Regions from separate parts of the Nitrosomonas sp. Is24 genome, predicted to be linked through region 2. Evidence: riboswitches for the same ligand, from Rfam matches in the RefSeq annotation. Region 2 holds a riboswitch; each other region holds the start of a gene.
The links. A riboswitch is a leader RNA that binds a small molecule or an ion and turns the genes downstream of it on or off. The one in region 2 is predicted to bind cyclic di-GMP.

Region 1 (3,919 bases), 900 kb from region 2:
CTTTTTGAGTTTACTATTCGGTCCGCGAGGGGTTCCGTCGTTTGCCAGCGAAAATTCCTTCGGTAGTGTGCTGTTTCTACCGGCCGGTGCAATTTGATTTTTTGTGCGGCGGTCCGCGCCCGCATGATAATGGCAAGTGGCACAAGCGATACCGTCGCTTCCCACATTAACATCCCAGAATAAAGCTTTGCCCAATGCGATTGCTTTGTTCTTATTGATAATAATCGGATCAGGGCCATCCAGTAAGCCGGGTACTTCGGGAACCGGCGCGCCTTTCAGAGACATGGGAATAGGCCCGAATCCATCAGCTCGCGACACTGAAACGATGCAAATAGTAAGGCAAGCTATCCGGACTAAGGTAATAATGGTGTTTTTTATATTGATTATCATGATATTACTCCTCATGCGCCCTGCAATTCAGTATGTGCGCTATGGTGTGTTATGGAACATCAGAACGATTTACATGTTTGAGGCGCTCACGATTGTGTTCATCACGAGCTGCGCTTAAGCTGCGTGAAATTTAGTTATGACTGGATTGATTTTTTTGGTAAGAACGGAGGGTTCTGTAAAAACCCTCCGTAACTGCTTATCGATACATCATGCGATGATTAAGCTGCGGCTTCGCATGATTCTGACGGTGATCTTCTCAGACGCCAGCCAACTAAACCCAGACCCACGAGCAGCATCGCCCAGGTTTCTGCTTCCGGTACTGCGCTAACTGTCAATGCAAACGCTCCACCTGCTGAAGCATGGTTGGTGCCGCCGACATATACAGCGTACCAGCCTGAGGCTAAGTCATTGAATGTTAGCGTTGCTATGTTTGCACTGGTGCTGCCGGTTACCCCGTTTTCAAATGTGTTGGTTACGCTCACATCATGCGCGCCGGTAAAAATGGTTTCGCCCCAACCTGTGTCGGCTGCAGTGAATGCAGCCGGACCTGAAACTGCATATCCAAGGGTTTCGATGGCATTACCGCCTTGGCCGTTGGCCATCCACAGCGTGCCTGCATCGCCGATTGCACCGGTAGCGTTCAGTGAGTGCGGCGTGCCAAATCCTGCGGCGCTGATTTCTGAACCAAAGCCTTCGGTGCCACCATCAAATTTCGCCGCGCCGGTTGCCCACACGGTCAAACCTGGAGCAAATCCAGCAGCTCCGGAAACGGTTACGCTCACATCCGCCAAATTGGTATTTTGAAAAACAAACCAATCTCCGGTATGCGCCCAAGCAGAGAAATTCAGATTTGGATTGCCTGTGTATGCGCTTTTCAAGCCGCTTTCATTGGCTGTAATGGTTTCACCCAGACTCACGACATTATCACTGCCGACCCAGCCTTTGGGTGATACAGCATCGGCTGCATGGACATGGCTACTTGCCAATGCTGCAAGCGAAATAATGACGGCTGAAGCCAGTGTACTTGTTTTCTTATGATATGATTTTAATTGCATTTCTTTTCTCCAAAACGATACTATTTAAAGGTTTTGCGGCGCTGCCGGTTGCTTGTAGAATTGAGAAGAAACAACAACTGTGCGGCGCTTCTTTTTGAGCGATGATCTGAAACCTGTGCGGTAATTTCACACTGTTTGTTTCAGCTACTCCCCATACTCACGGGAGGCAACCCGGCCATCTCACATTGGTAAGATTCAAATGAGATCCGCTGGCTTTCCGTGCCTGTCTAGCGGCAAGCGTGGCTTTGTCTGGTATCTGTCTCAATAAATTACGTTTTTATAGTTTATGGGAAAATTCTGATAAAACAATGCGACAAATTGTCGCTGCGGCAAATTGCCACACCACCAATAGTGGTGCGGGATTGCGCCAAATGCTATCGAGAAATTGCCAGACAAATTAACCGCTTTGAGCACACAACAAGCATGGTAAAATCCGGCCTTCTGAAAAATTGCCAATATCATGAATTCCACCGTTATTACCGCTTTATCTCCCCTGGATGGCCGTTATCACAGCAAAGTTGAGCCATTACGATTTTATTTCAGTGAATTCGCGCTGATTCGTTTCCGCGTGCAAGTTGAGGTTGCGTGGCTCAGAGCATTGAGCGATGACTCTGAGATTGTGGAAGTGCCAGCTTTTTCTGCGGTAACTCATGCGCAATTGGACGATTTGACAGCCAATTTTTCGGTCGAGGACGCGGCAGCGGTTAAAGCCATAGAAGCGACAACCAATCATGACGTTAAGGCGGTGGAATATTGGTTAAAGCAAAAACTCGCGGGTAATGCGGAAGTGGTCAAAGTGGCCGAATTTATTCATTTCGCCTGCACTTCGGAAGATATCAATAATCTGTCGCACGGCTTGATGTTGAAGCTGAGTCTGGAAAAAGTCATGTTACCGGCGCTCGACAAAATCATTGCGCGCTTGATCGAATTGGCACACCAATTGGCGGATGTGGCGATGCTGGCGCGCACGCACGGGCAACCGGCAACACCGACGACTTTAGGCAAGGAGATCGCCAATACCGTGTATCGCTTGCAACGCGGTAGGGAAAAATTGGCGGCTGTCGCCATACTGGGCAAAATCAATGGCGCAGTGGGTAATTACAACGCGCATTTATCCGCGTACCCGGATCTGGACTGGGAAAAATTCGCGCAATCGTTTGTCGAGAAGTTGGGACTGGAATTCAATCCTTACACCACGCAGATTGAGCCGCACGATACCATGGCCGAGTTGTTCGATGCCTATGCCCGGATTAACACCATTTTGTTGGATTTGAACCGCGATATCTGGGGCTATATTTCGCTCGGCTATTTCAAGCAAAAAACCAAAGCGGATGAAGTCGGTTCTTCCACCATGCCGCATAAAGTCAATCCGATTGATTTTGAAAACTCGGAAGGCAATCTGGGGATTGCCAATGCCTTGTTGCGGCATTTGAGCGAAAAATTGCCCGTATCCCGCTGGCAGCGCGATTTAACCGATTCCACCGTGCTGCGCAATATGGGCGTAGCGTTAGGCCATACGCTGCTGGCTTATGATTCGTGCCTCAAAGGACTCAACAAACTGGACGTGAATATGACACAGCTGGCTGCCGACCTGGATAATGCCTGGGAGATCCTGGCGGAGCCGATTCAAACCGTGATGCGGCGCTATGGCGTTGCCAATCCATACGAACAGCTAAAAGCACTGACGCGCGGCAAGGGGGGAATCACGCAGGCTGCGTTACATCAATTCATCGCTGGTTTGAGCATTCCAGAAGGGGAAAAAAAACGTTTACTGGCGATGACGCCACGAAACTATATTGGCAAAGCCCGCGATCTGGCCGGAAGAATCAAAAACTGAAAATTATTCAGATGAACAATATACTGATTAGTATCACTAATTCATCATTTCTCTACGTATTCGCAGATAAATTTTCATTTCCGGCTTGAAATTTAGCAGTGCTGTCCCAATATCGCCCTCACAGTTATGAGGAGCTACGATGCAAAGTCCAGAAAATTCACATAATACAGAAGCGAGTTCAAAAGATATGGCTGATTCCCAGGAAGAAATCAAAATCCCCGGAGCGACTAACGATGCCACCATCCAAACCGGGGAAATCACTAACGCGCAGCCCGATTGGGAACATTTACTGAAAGAAGCGGAAATCAAAGCGGCCGAGCATCACGATGCCTGGATTCGCGCCAAGGCGGAAACGGAAAATATCCGTAAACGCGCGCAAACCGACGTTTCCAATGCGCATAAATATGCGATTGAGAATTTCTCGGCGCAGTTGCTGACGGTAATGGATAGTTTGGACGCCGCATTGGCGGTTGAGAACGCGACCATTGAAAATTTCAAAAGCGGTATGGAATTAACACAAAAACAACTCACCAGCGTTTTCGATAAATTCAATATCAAGGTGATTGATCCTAAAGGCGAGAAATTCGATCCGCATCAACATCAAGCCATGTGCACGATTGATTCCGAACAACCGCCG
Region 2 (3,919 bases):
GTTTCTGATTACTCGGGACTCAAGGCATAGCAAAAATGATCTAATTGACTAGATTTTTTGGGGAATCTAATGACAGACAATAATGATGCACAAAAAGAAATTAAAACAGATCCTGCCGGAGCTCAGCCGATGCAGGTGAACATACGGATGCAGCAAGGTGAGCATACGGGTCAACCGCTTTATTCCAATTTTACTTCCGTACAAGGCGGGCAAGGCGTGGTGATTGTCGATTTTGGATTTCTTGATCCGCAAACGATCAACGCATTAAACCGATTGGCTCGCTCAGGTGAGAAAGCACCTGAGGCGGTTGGTGCTAGAATGTCTTGCCGAATGGCGATTAGCGTTGAGGCTGCTACCAATTTAGCGCATCAATTGAATCAGCTCTTTCAAAGAAAAGCCTGAAAATAAAAGTGCAGGCTTTATTTAGATAGGAAAAAGCATGACAGAAAAAAACGATATGCCGGCTGAAACAAATGGCGCTGGGCATGCGCTGCAAGTAAAAGTCGCTATGCAGGGAGGAGAGCAGACAGCGCAACCTATTTATGCCAATTTGGCTTCAGTACAGAACGGGCAGGGTGTGGTCATGGTGGATTTTGGGTTCATGGATCCGCAAACCATGCAGTTATTGAATCAAAAAATTGCTTCGGGTGAAAAGATATCGGATACGATTACTGCAAAAATGTCTTGCCGGATGGCGGTTAGTGTCGATGCAGCAAATCAGTTGTCGCAGCAATTGAATCAATTATTGGGTTTGAGTCCCAATGTTCATAAACCGGCAGTACAGCAAAAAAGGGTTGAACAATCTGAATCCGTGGCTCAAAAATCGGATACCGATGCGATACCCAAGGAAGAAAGCGATAAACAAGAAAGTGGAAAAGGCGGTTTCCGGTTTCCTTGGTCCAAGAAGACACACTAGCGCTAAAAAAACGACCCCCCAGATGATTATGGGGGATCGTTAATTCATCCGTTGCGTGCTTCTATTTGACGTTCACGGCTACATAAGCCGAAGAAGAGTTTCCAGCTGCATCTTTTGCGATTGCCTGGATGGTGTGTGATCCCGCTTTCACTTTCTTGGAGCGGGTACTCCAACTATACGATAAGGTGCTTCCAGTACCTGTGGTAACTTGTACGCCATCGATGTAAATGTATTGCTTAATGCCAGCCGGACCACTGTTGTCAGATGCACTGGTGCTGATGGTGACGGTTCCGGTGACGCTGCCTGCAACGGGGTTTACGATGGTAACTGCTGGAGCTTGTGTGTCCACACTGGGTGTCACGATCGAATTGCTAACATTGACCGAGATGTTGGTGGTGCTCAAGTTTCCGGTTGTGTCATAGGCGCGCGCTTCAACTTTTGCGGTCCCATTCGGTGCTCCTGCCGTATCCCAACTAAACGCGAATGGGGATGAGGTGTCCGTGGCTATATTAGTATTGTTGATCCACAGTTCTACGCGCGCCACGCCGGTATTATCGGTTGCATCGACATCGACAGGAATCAACCCGGAAACAGTGGCACCGCCGAGTGGATCGATGATGAAGATTGCAGGAGCTGTCGAGTCGATTGTGGGCGTTGCATTTTTTGCAGCCAGTACCGCAGCAGCGGCATTAACTCGGCCATAACCGAAATAGACATCCTTACCAGCTGCGCCGAGATCAACGGCTGTGGAGAAAAGCAGATTTTCGATGTCAACGCTGCCCAATTGTGGATTGGCAGACATCATGAGTGCGATAACGCCAGCAGTTAATGGGCTTGAGAAAGAAGTACCGGCTACCGGCATATAATCGCCGCCAAGCCGGGTGCTATAGAAATTTTGCCCTGGCGCCGCTAGTGAAACGTAATCACCATAGCTCGAAAAATTTGCTTTATTATCGTATAAATCAGTGGCTGCTATTGCTAGCATGCTCGTAGTGACCGTGAAGCTTTCCAGTGTTCCGGTATTTCCGGCGCTAACCGTTACCAAACCTCCTTTATCTTTCATATATTGTGCTGCATTTCGAATGGATAGATTGCTAGAAAGTCCTTCAAAACTGGCATTAGCTACACGTGCTCCGTGATCCGCCGCATAGATCAGGGCTTGAGATATCGTGCTAGAGTAACCTATGCCATTCAAGTCAGTTATTCTGAGGGGCATGATCATAGATTGACCGGCGATTGCTGCTATACCAACGCTGTTGTTGGTTGCTGCCGCAGCAGTACCAGCGACAGCGGTTCCATGGCCTAGCACATCCGAGAAGTTTGAGTTGTTATCATAAAAATTCCAGCCCGATACTAGTTTTGAGGCAAGATCAGGGTGTGTGTTATCAATCCCAGTATCTAGGATTGCGATGGTAATACCGCTGCCTTGAGTAATATCCCATGCAGCTGGTGACCCAATTATGGGGTGCTGCCATGCATTGGTATACATTGGATCATTGGGAACAAAAGCCGGGGTAACGGCGTGATCAAGATCAGCAAACTTAAGGTGCGGATGGCGCTGAAGCGTGGCAACGATGCCTTCTTCAGAATATTCCGGTACATCAACGATATACAATTCGCTTTGTCCAATTTTTCTGGCCTTGCCTTCATGATCTTTCAGAATATTTGCAAAAGCTTGTGCAGGAAGACCGGCACGTGGCACTACCAGAATCCGACCTTTCGCCCATTCTTTTGTAGTGTTGCTTTTAAAATGCACACTTTGGGCTGATGCAGTGCTAGAGCGATTATCTATGGCGTGATCATTTGCTTGTTCTGGTGGTGAAGCATTTAAAGTAACAGATAATGATGCTGTCAAAAGAAATATTCCAATCTGAGAAGTAGCTGTGACTGTGCGTTTCGTTAGGCCAGGTCTATGGGTACTTAGAGAATGTGATGGGTGGCTATGAGGCAGTGATGAAGGTACGGCTTGTAAAGATTGTTTGTTACTTTCCATGAATTAAATCCTCTAAAAATCAGGGAGGACTCTGGAGAGAAACTGCTCAATGTAGTCATATGTTATATGCTTATCCACTTTTGACTAGAACTGATCTTGTGTTTTAGCAAACAATATAATCTGGCAGTCATGCTATCCTGAGGCATTTGCCCTGTAGACCTAGACTTTGCGCCCCCCGCTTTCACGAGGTTTGCCCTTTTCAAATGATTCAAGATGTGCAGAAAATTAATGATTTTTCTGTAAGATTTCGCTTTCTAGTTTCGGTTTATAGAAAGAATACTTGAGGGAGTATTTCTGGGATGAGCAAATAAAGGCGGTTAAATCGCGCTTGGGTGCGTAACAAATAATTTGATTCCGGCCGGTTTGATGCCTCGCTCCGTGTAGCGGGGTTTATTGCGGTTGAAAGCAGAAAGGGCTATTGCATTGAATGCAAGCCGATCATGTTGCCTTCGGTGTCTCGGATCAAAGCGATAAAGCCATAGGGACCGATGGACATTTTTTCACGGATCAAATGCCCTCCCGCAGAGGCTGCACGAGCAGCCTCAACAGCACAATCCGCACAGGAAAAATAGACCAGCACAGCATTTCCGCCGGATGGCCCGTCTGCCATTTTGACCAGCGCGCCGGATGCGCCCATTTGACCTTTCAGCATGGGAAAACTCCACAGCTCAACCGGCATGCCCGCAGGACTATCCAGTTGTTCCAGCTTTGTTTGGAACACCGATTCATAAAAACGCTTGGCGCGCTCCATATCCTGCACGTAAATTTCAAACCAGCCTACGGGATTATTGTTCATATGCATTTCTCCTTTGAGTACTTAAGTTTCGAATGGATTGTTAACTTAACCAAGGCTTGAATATTCTCGATCTTGATTCTCTATTGGGTATCCAAACGTTCAATCAATCGGATTGGCATTGAACAAGATTACCACTGACCTATCTAAATGTAGAACATTTACTTGTTGCGTTATTTTGGTGTTTTTTATGCTGTTTTTCCTTCTTGAACTATTC
Region 3 (3,919 bases), 1.7 Mb from region 2:
CTGCTTGGGATATTTCTCACGTGACAGAGGCCAAAGGCGGGTGCCCGAGCCACCGGATAAGATGATAGGTGTTAATGTATTCATTCAAGGATAAAGATACCGAGCGTTTTCTAACTCACACTCATTTAACTTATTAATTTATAAAAGTTTTTCTCTTGCAATATATCATATACTTATTTCTCGTGGATTATGCCATTAAGATTTCGATATAGGGACTTAATAACTGTTGTGATTCTACTGGATCCTTGGGTAATTTATTCGAGCACTGGAACCGAGATAAGAATTATATTAAACAAAAATTTGATTTGCTGATACTTGTTTTGAGCAGCAAATAGGAAGAATCCAGCAATTAACATCCTAAATGGCTTACTTTATACGATTTGTACTTTAATTATCGAATTGAATAGACTATAAATGCAAACAACTCGATTAATTTCCGCCAGAAATATATTCCGGCGGATTTGATCGCTGAAAAAAGATATTAAATAAAACACTTATCTAAAATCAAGTAGCACTTACTGCTGAAATTAACTTAACACATAGTAGATCAGTATCCCACTAATAAGTTACCAATGTTGCAGTGCTTGCCGCGGATAAATTTTCTGCAGCATCAAATGCTCTTACTGTATAACTGTAAAGAGCTCCTTTAGCACTGCCCATAATAACATCTCTAAAACTTGTCGCAGTAGTGGTTACACCGATATTAGTCCCATTTCTATATATTTTATATCCCGCAACAGCTACATTATCTGAGGACTTGCTCCAAGATAGTGCAACTCCGGAAGCAGTTCCATAATTGGATAGTTTTGATGCTAATGAAGCTGGCACTGTAGGAGCAACAGTATCAAAATTAAGGCAAGACACTCCGTCACCGCACGGAAAACCATTCCATATCTCCAATCCTGTTATGTGATTGTCTACTGACGTATGACCGCCGCTATACGGATTGCTCACAAAAATCCGGGTTATAGGAAGATTGTAATCCCCCATATTTGGCCCGTGGTAATCCGCTATCACTTCGCCATCGACGGCTGCCCAGAAGCGTCCATCAGTGCCACTTGACCGATGCCAGTAAACTTCAAACTTAAACCATTTATCTATCGGCACTGGAACAATATGATTATCTTCACGCCAGTAATCGACCCTGGTGGGGAATACGCCGCCCACATTATCACCCTTTGTCATCCAGTAGAGCTTGCCATCAGCTCCTTTCATTACAGTCACGCTCATCCGATAATCACCCTCTCCTGTGTTATTGTACCCCCCTGTCTTGAGTGAGAATTGTGTCCGCCAATTCGCAGATGAAACTGTATTGTCCAGTTGTGTCTCCAGATCAGCTTGATATTTAAACCAGTAAGTAATATACAAGTCTTTAACATCACCAATCGTCCATGGTCTTTGAATCAATAATGGCGCCTGCGAGCCAGCTCGTCCCAGTTCTCCGGTAATTTTCACTTGTTGAAAAAGTTCATTAACCGCCCCACCTTTTGGTCCTGTTACCGATCGAATTTGACTGCTAATGTAATTTCCGATCGTTGAAGACGTAATAGGATCGACAGTAATCAGTTGCACACCTGAGAAATTTGAGCCCAAAGCAGAAACCGGCCACATATATCCGGTTTCTTTATCGGTGCCATTGATCATCTGATATGCTCCGTGAGCTGAGAAGTTATATGGCGCTCCGAGAGAAACACCAGAACCTAAATTAGATTTAAAAAGCAGAGAAGCTGCATAAGCTGCCGGGGTCACAAAGCTCAATGCAGTCAGTAGCAATAGCATATTAATAAATACCATGTTAACGCCACGCCGGGCAAAGCAATTAGCATTAGATTTCTCTATATGTAGCTGCTTTATAATTAAAACCGGAAAACTGCTGGCTTGTAATGCTTGATTGTTAATATTCATATAACGTTCCTCCTTAGAGTTAAAGGATGGAACTGCATGGATACGCTTCAAAGTTATTTCATTCGATAATTATCAACATCAATATAACGTAGTAAATAAACGAGTAACGTATCTGGCAGTCCTGCCATCCTGGGGCATTCGCCCTTTAGATCAGTGACTTTGCGTCCCCTGCTTTCGCAGAGTTTGCCTTTTTCATGTTGCGATACTAATTCAGCATAAACCGTGCCAACTGTAGCCGCCGAAATGACATCCCAAAACTGCTATAGGTAATTAAACTTTGAAAAAATAGATAGAAGCATGATAAGCCCGGAAAAAAATAAGTAATATTCCAGCGAATTCAGAACTAAGTGTCATTGGCATCAATTGAAAGACAAGAGATCGTACAATTGGCATCGCGTTATAGAATTTGCTCAGCACGAATCAACCGCTAAAAATAGCAGTTACTGGAAAAGCCACATAACTATTTGCCCGCAGGTATGGCACCAGAAAAGATAAGATGAGTAGTGTCGATGATTGCATCGCGGGATCTGGCAATTCGCACAGAGTTTGATTTCTGGCAAAAAGACTTGATCATTGAGTCCGCGAGAACGAGAAATGATGATTATGCAAAATAACCAAGTGAGCTTTCTCCGTCAGTGTCAGTATTATCAGGAATGATCTATTATTGTCGAATAAAACCGGCTGATGATGTCCATTTAACGTTGCCACAATAAACTCAAAATATTGCAATACGGCTCACAAAGCTACGCAATTTGGCTAGTGCAATTCAATGGTGAGCAAACCATGGTAGCCAGTTGCGCAAATTTTGCGCTTGCCAAGTCTTTTATGATCGCAAGCACATGCTTGGCATACTTATAGGCTAGAACATACAATCTCAAAAGGTTGATTAAATTGAATGCCTATAATCGATATCAAGCTATAAATCCAGAACCCATTAACATATCATGTCATTAGTTAACAAAAAATGTCACTATAATCGCCTAGGTAATTGGCCCCGAAATAGTGTTATTACAGATCCATCAAATTACGGTGATAATTGAATCAATCTCTTCATTTCAAGGCAGCAACCTGCTGATATACAATCGCCAAGTAATTCGCCGCGCCCGGTGCTAAAAATTTCTCTATTGCATAGTGATAATTGTAAGCAGACATTCTTTTAAGCATGCCTCGATCATCAATCAGCTGCTCGATCGCACCCATGATATCCGCCACTTCTTTCTGTCGCACTAGATAGCCCATCTCTTCATGCTCAAAGAAATCTTGTAACCCCCCGACCGAGCATGTGATAACAGGCATTCCAAATGCCATCGCTTCCAGCACAGAATTAGGCATGCCTTCAGCATAGTAGGATGGAAAACAGAAAATATGATGAGATGCGAGTAATGATCTCTTTTTGTCGCCACGAACATCACCTACAACAAACAGGAATTCTTTCGATTGATCATATCGATCTGCGTATTCCCTGACAGCGTCCATCGCAGCACCCTCTCCAGCCACTGTGAGTGAAACCGGTTTTCCCCTATCCCGCAACAAGGTCACAGCTTCCATAGCATCAATCACCCCCTTTTCCTTCTCTAATCTGGCAAGGAACAAAACTTTGATCAAGGGCTCGGTAGTCAATTTCTCTGATTTCTTGGTGAAGGAAAAATCACGCAGAAGATCACTGGACACCGTTGTCGTGCCAAGATGAACCGGTACTGTCACACCCCATTCCTTGAGCTTATCCCTGAATGCAGAGGCAAGAACGATAAATGCATCCGCTTTAAGGTAGGTTTTTCTGAAAAACCATAAGCCTGCTTTCTCCACTAAGGACTCGAAACCTTTATCCCATCCACGGAAAAATACTACAACAGGGTACCCCATACGCTTGGCTTTGCGAATAAATAAACCATCGCGAATATAGCTCTTCAAGGTAAGCGAGGGATTCACATGAACAATAGATGGATTAGTGTCACCAAGCGCTTGCCGGAATCTGATCTGGTCCATCAAAGGATACAAGCTCCCGCCCATACCT
Region 4 (3,919 bases), 180 kb from region 2:
CCTGGGTATTCGCAGCTTCCGATATGTTACTGAGTCAATAATTGTTGAGTCTTAGGAAATTTAATCAGAGATACCAGCCATGCTTGATTCTTATGCCGTAATCGGCAACCCTGTCTCACATAGCAAATCACCGTTGATCCATACCGCCTTTGCGCAACAAACGAACCAGGGCATGCAATATGTGGCCTTGCTGGCACCGCTGGATGGTTTTCAGGCAACCGCGCAAGACTTCCACCAACGAGGCGGAAAGGGATTGAATGTCACCGTGCCATTTAAGCTGGAAGCCTATCAACTGGCGACCCGTTTAACCGAACGAGCAAGCATCGCACAGGCCGTCAATACACTTAAATTTGAAAACGGCGAAATTCTCGGTGACAACACCGATGGCATCGGGCTAGTGCGCGACATCGAATCCAATCTGGGAATTCCCATCGCGAGAAAACGCATACTGCTCCTGGGCGCGGGTGGTGCCGCACGGGGCGTCATCCTACCGTTGCTGCAGCATATGCCCTCGCTGCTGGCAATCGCTAACCGTACCCCTGAAAAAGCAGCAGCGCTACGGAAACAGTTCAACACTTATGGCAACATTGCCGCAGGCGATTTTATGTTTTTCGCCGATGAGCATTTTGACATCATCATCAATGCTACTTCCGCCAGCCTGCACAATGCACTGCCTGAATTACCCGCTAATGTATTTGCAAAGGCGACTTTCGCCTACGACATGATGTATCAGCATGAACCAACTCCTTTTCTCAAATTCGCCCTGCAACATGGCGCGCAACAGATAACCGATGGAATTGGTATGCTGGTTGAACAAGCGGCCGAGTCTTTCTTTATATGGCGCGGGATCAGGCCTCAGACAAAACCCGTCATTGCACAGTTGAAATTATTAATTTGATTCAGTTCACCAAGCATGCAGACCTGATAATCCAAGAAATACGGTGATTACGCACCTGACCGGCAAACGTAATCACCATGCAAAATCTCTAATAAACAATCGAAGCTACATTGCTGGCTGTCGATATATTACCCATCGCATCGAAAGCCTTCACTGTGTAACTATAAATAGACCCAGTAGCATTTCCAAGTGAGTCTGAATAACTCGTTGAAGTACTAACTGCAATTTTTGTTCCATTCCTGTAGATGTAATACCCCGCAACAGCGATATTATCGGAGGATGCATTCCAGGATAGCGAAACCGATGCAGAGGAAATAGTTCTTGTCTTACCTTTTACTTTTGTCGTGGTTGTAGTCGATTTTAATGCCGCCAGAAGTGAAGTGGGTACAGTCGGAGCAACAGAATCCGCATTGACGCAAGACACTCCGTCGCCACAAGGGAAGTCATTCCATATCTCCAATCCGGTAATGTGATTATCCACTGACACATGACCACCACTATATGGATTGCTCACAAAAATCCGGGTTATAGGAAGATTGTAATCCCCCATATTTGGCCCGTGGTAATCCGCTATCACTTCGCCATCGACGGCTGCCCAGAAGCGTCCATCAGTGCCACTTGACCGATGCCAGTAAACTTCAAACTTAAACCATTTATCTATCGGCACTGGAACAATATGATTATCTTCACGCCAGTAATCGACCCTGGTGGGGAATACGCCGCCCACATTATCACCCTTTGTCATCCAGTAGAGCTTGCCATCAGCTCCTTTCATTACAGTCACGCTCATCCGATAATCACCCTCTCCTGTGTTATTGTACCCCCCTGTCTTGAGTGAGAATTGTGTCCGCCAATTCGCGGACGAAACCGTATTATCCAACTGCGTTTCTAAATTTGCCTGATACTTAAACCAGTAAGTAATGTACAAATCATTGACATCACCTATTGTCCATGGTCTTCTAATCAACAGTGGCGCCTGTGAACCAGCCCGCCCCAATTCACCGGTTATTTTCACTTGTTGAAAAAGCTCATTAACCGCTTCCCCTTTTGGCCCAGCTACTGATCTGATTTCACCACTGATGTAATCTCCGATCGTCGTAGAAGTAATAGGATCGACAGTAATCAGTTGCACACCCGAGAAATTTGCACCTAGAGCAGAGACCGGCCAGCTATAACCAGTTTCTTTATCTGTACCTATAATATCCTGATAAGCCCCTTTAGTAGCAAAGCCATAGGGTGCTCCAAGCGATATACCCGCACCAAAGTTAGATTTAAACAGCAGACCGGCCGCATGGGTGACGGGAGCAGCCGCCAATACCAGCATCATGAGCACTACACCAGCACTCAGCTTGATCATGTAACTTGTTCCGGCGTTTCTCATTAACTCTGTTGCGTCATCCGTTGCCAGCGGATTGGCAGTTTGTCGTTTCTGATGATTGAAATTCATATTAGGGTTCCTCCTTAACGTTAAAAGGACGGAACTGCGTGGATATGCTTGTATCAACATTACTTCGTTCGATACTTGTCGAATCATTGCGATGATCAAGACGAGAGCGTTATCTGGCAGTCCTGCTATCCTGGGGCACTGGCCCGTTAGATCAGTGACTTTGCGTCCCCTGCTTTCGCAGGGTTTGCCTTTTTCATACTACGAACCATCTATAAGCAGGAACTGTGCCAATCAAGAATTTGCCGGTCGACAATTCAAGAAAATACAATTAACAAATACATTAAATGTATTCTTGTCATGGACACGCAGGAATCAAGCAAAGAGTAGGTGACGTTTCTTGTCAGCTGGCGACAAGAACGGTCAGCGCCGCATAGTAAAAATACAAAAAAGTGGAACGACCCCGGTTAGCCGTCCAATATTTTGTTGGTGCTGACATAGCACGGACGGTTATACTTCCCGGTCATTAAATTGCAAACTATTCAGCGTATAAGCAGGCTGAATTTATTCCCAACGAGAAAGCTGCTTCGCCAGCGCAAACCTGTTATGACTGAAACTGACAACGACAACGATCAGGACAATTCACCGACGCCGCTGCAGCAGGTCACGTTTCTGTTACGCAAATACAAGCTGGTCGAAGGTCTGGTGAATCTGCAGGATGCACCGGACGAATCGCTGGTTCATTCCGCGGTGCAAAAACAAAATCTGTCCGAGCTGCAACATTTTCTGGATCAACTCCACCCCGCCGATATTGCGCTGATTCTGGAAGCGCTGCCGCTGGAAGACCGGCTGCTGATCTGGAGCATGGTCAAATCGGACCGGGACGGGGAAGTCCTGCTGGAAACCTCCGACGCCGTCCGCGCCTCGCTGATTACCGACATGCACAATCAGGAACTGGTCGCGGCGGCGGAATATCTCGATGCCGACGAAATCGCCGACCTTGCGCCCGATTTGCCGCAGGAAGTCATGGACGACGTTTTCCGTTCGCTCCCCGTGGAAGAACGCGAACAACTGCGCGCCGCCATGTCGTACCCGGAGGATTCCGTCGGCGCCTTAATGGATTTCGATGTCATCACGATCCGCGAGGATGTCCGCATGGAGGTGGTGTTGCGCTACCTGCGCATGCTGGACGAAATGCCGGATCATACCGACCAGCTCTTCGTGGTCGACCGGAATGAACAATTGAAAGGCGTGTTGCTGATCAACCGCCTGCTCGTCAGCGATCCGGACACCTTGGTTGCCGATGTCATGACCAACGAAATCATCAAACTGCAACCGGACGATGTCGCTCAGCAAGCGGCCAATGCGTTCGAGCGCTACGATCTGGTCTCCGCGTCCGTGGTGGATGAAAACGACAAACTGCTGGGCCGCGTCACCGTCAACACCGTCATCGATTTCATCCGTGACAAAGCCGAAAACGAAGCATTGAATCTCGCCGGTTTGAGCGAAGAAGAGGATCTTTTCGCACCAGTCTTAAAAAGCGTGCAGAACCGTTGGGTGTGGCTGGCCGTCAATCTGGTCACCGCGTTCATCGCCTCGCGCGTCATCGGCCTGTTTGAAGATTCCATCGAGAAACT

Region 1: another riboswitch for cyclic di-GMP. It lies ahead of R2103_RS07100 (FxDxF family PEP-CTERM protein); the one in region 2 lies ahead of R2103_RS11395 (S8 family serine peptidase).
Region 3: another riboswitch for cyclic di-GMP. It lies ahead of R2103_RS03455 (hypothetical protein); the one in region 2 lies ahead of R2103_RS11395 (S8 family serine peptidase).
Region 4: another riboswitch for cyclic di-GMP. It lies ahead of R2103_RS12170 (hypothetical protein); the one in region 2 lies ahead of R2103_RS11395 (S8 family serine peptidase).

The regions. Positions count from the first base shown of each region.
Region 1 is NZ_JAWJZG010000001.1:1,574,739-1,578,657, reverse strand. Features, by position in the region: gene R2103_RS07105 (cytochrome-c peroxidase) at 1-390, opposite strand, end outside; gene R2103_RS07100 (FxDxF family PEP-CTERM protein) at 609-1,445, opposite strand; cyclic di-GMP riboswitch class I at 1,608-1,699, opposite strand; gene purB (adenylosuccinate lyase) at 1,906-3,282, shown strand; gene grpE (nucleotide exchange factor GrpE) at 3,422-3,919, shown strand, end outside.
Region 2 is NZ_JAWJZG010000001.1:2,471,440-2,475,358, reverse strand. Features, by position in the region: gene R2103_RS11405 (hypothetical protein) at 70-402, shown strand; gene R2103_RS11400 (hypothetical protein) at 440-916, shown strand; gene R2103_RS11395 (S8 family serine peptidase) at 978-2,771, opposite strand; cyclic di-GMP riboswitch class I at 3,029-3,114, opposite strand; gene R2103_RS11390 (VOC family protein) at 3,325-3,705, opposite strand.
Region 3 is NZ_JAWJZG010000001.1:796,162-800,080, reverse strand. Features, by position in the region: gene R2103_RS03460 (mannose-1-phosphate guanylyltransferase/mannose-6-phosphate isomerase) at 1-84, opposite strand, end outside; gene R2103_RS03455 (hypothetical protein) at 559-1,905, opposite strand; cyclic di-GMP riboswitch class I at 2,017-2,103, opposite strand; gene R2103_RS03450 (glycosyltransferase family 4 protein) at 2,956-3,919, opposite strand, start outside.
Region 4 is NZ_JAWJZG010000001.1:2,655,532-2,659,450, forward strand. Features, by position in the region: gene R2103_RS12160 (energy transducer TonB) at 1-41, shown strand, start outside; gene aroE (shikimate dehydrogenase) at 80-898, shown strand; gene R2103_RS12170 (hypothetical protein) at 987-2,345, opposite strand; cyclic di-GMP riboswitch class I at 2,458-2,544, opposite strand; gene mgtE (magnesium transporter) at 2,889-3,919, shown strand, end outside.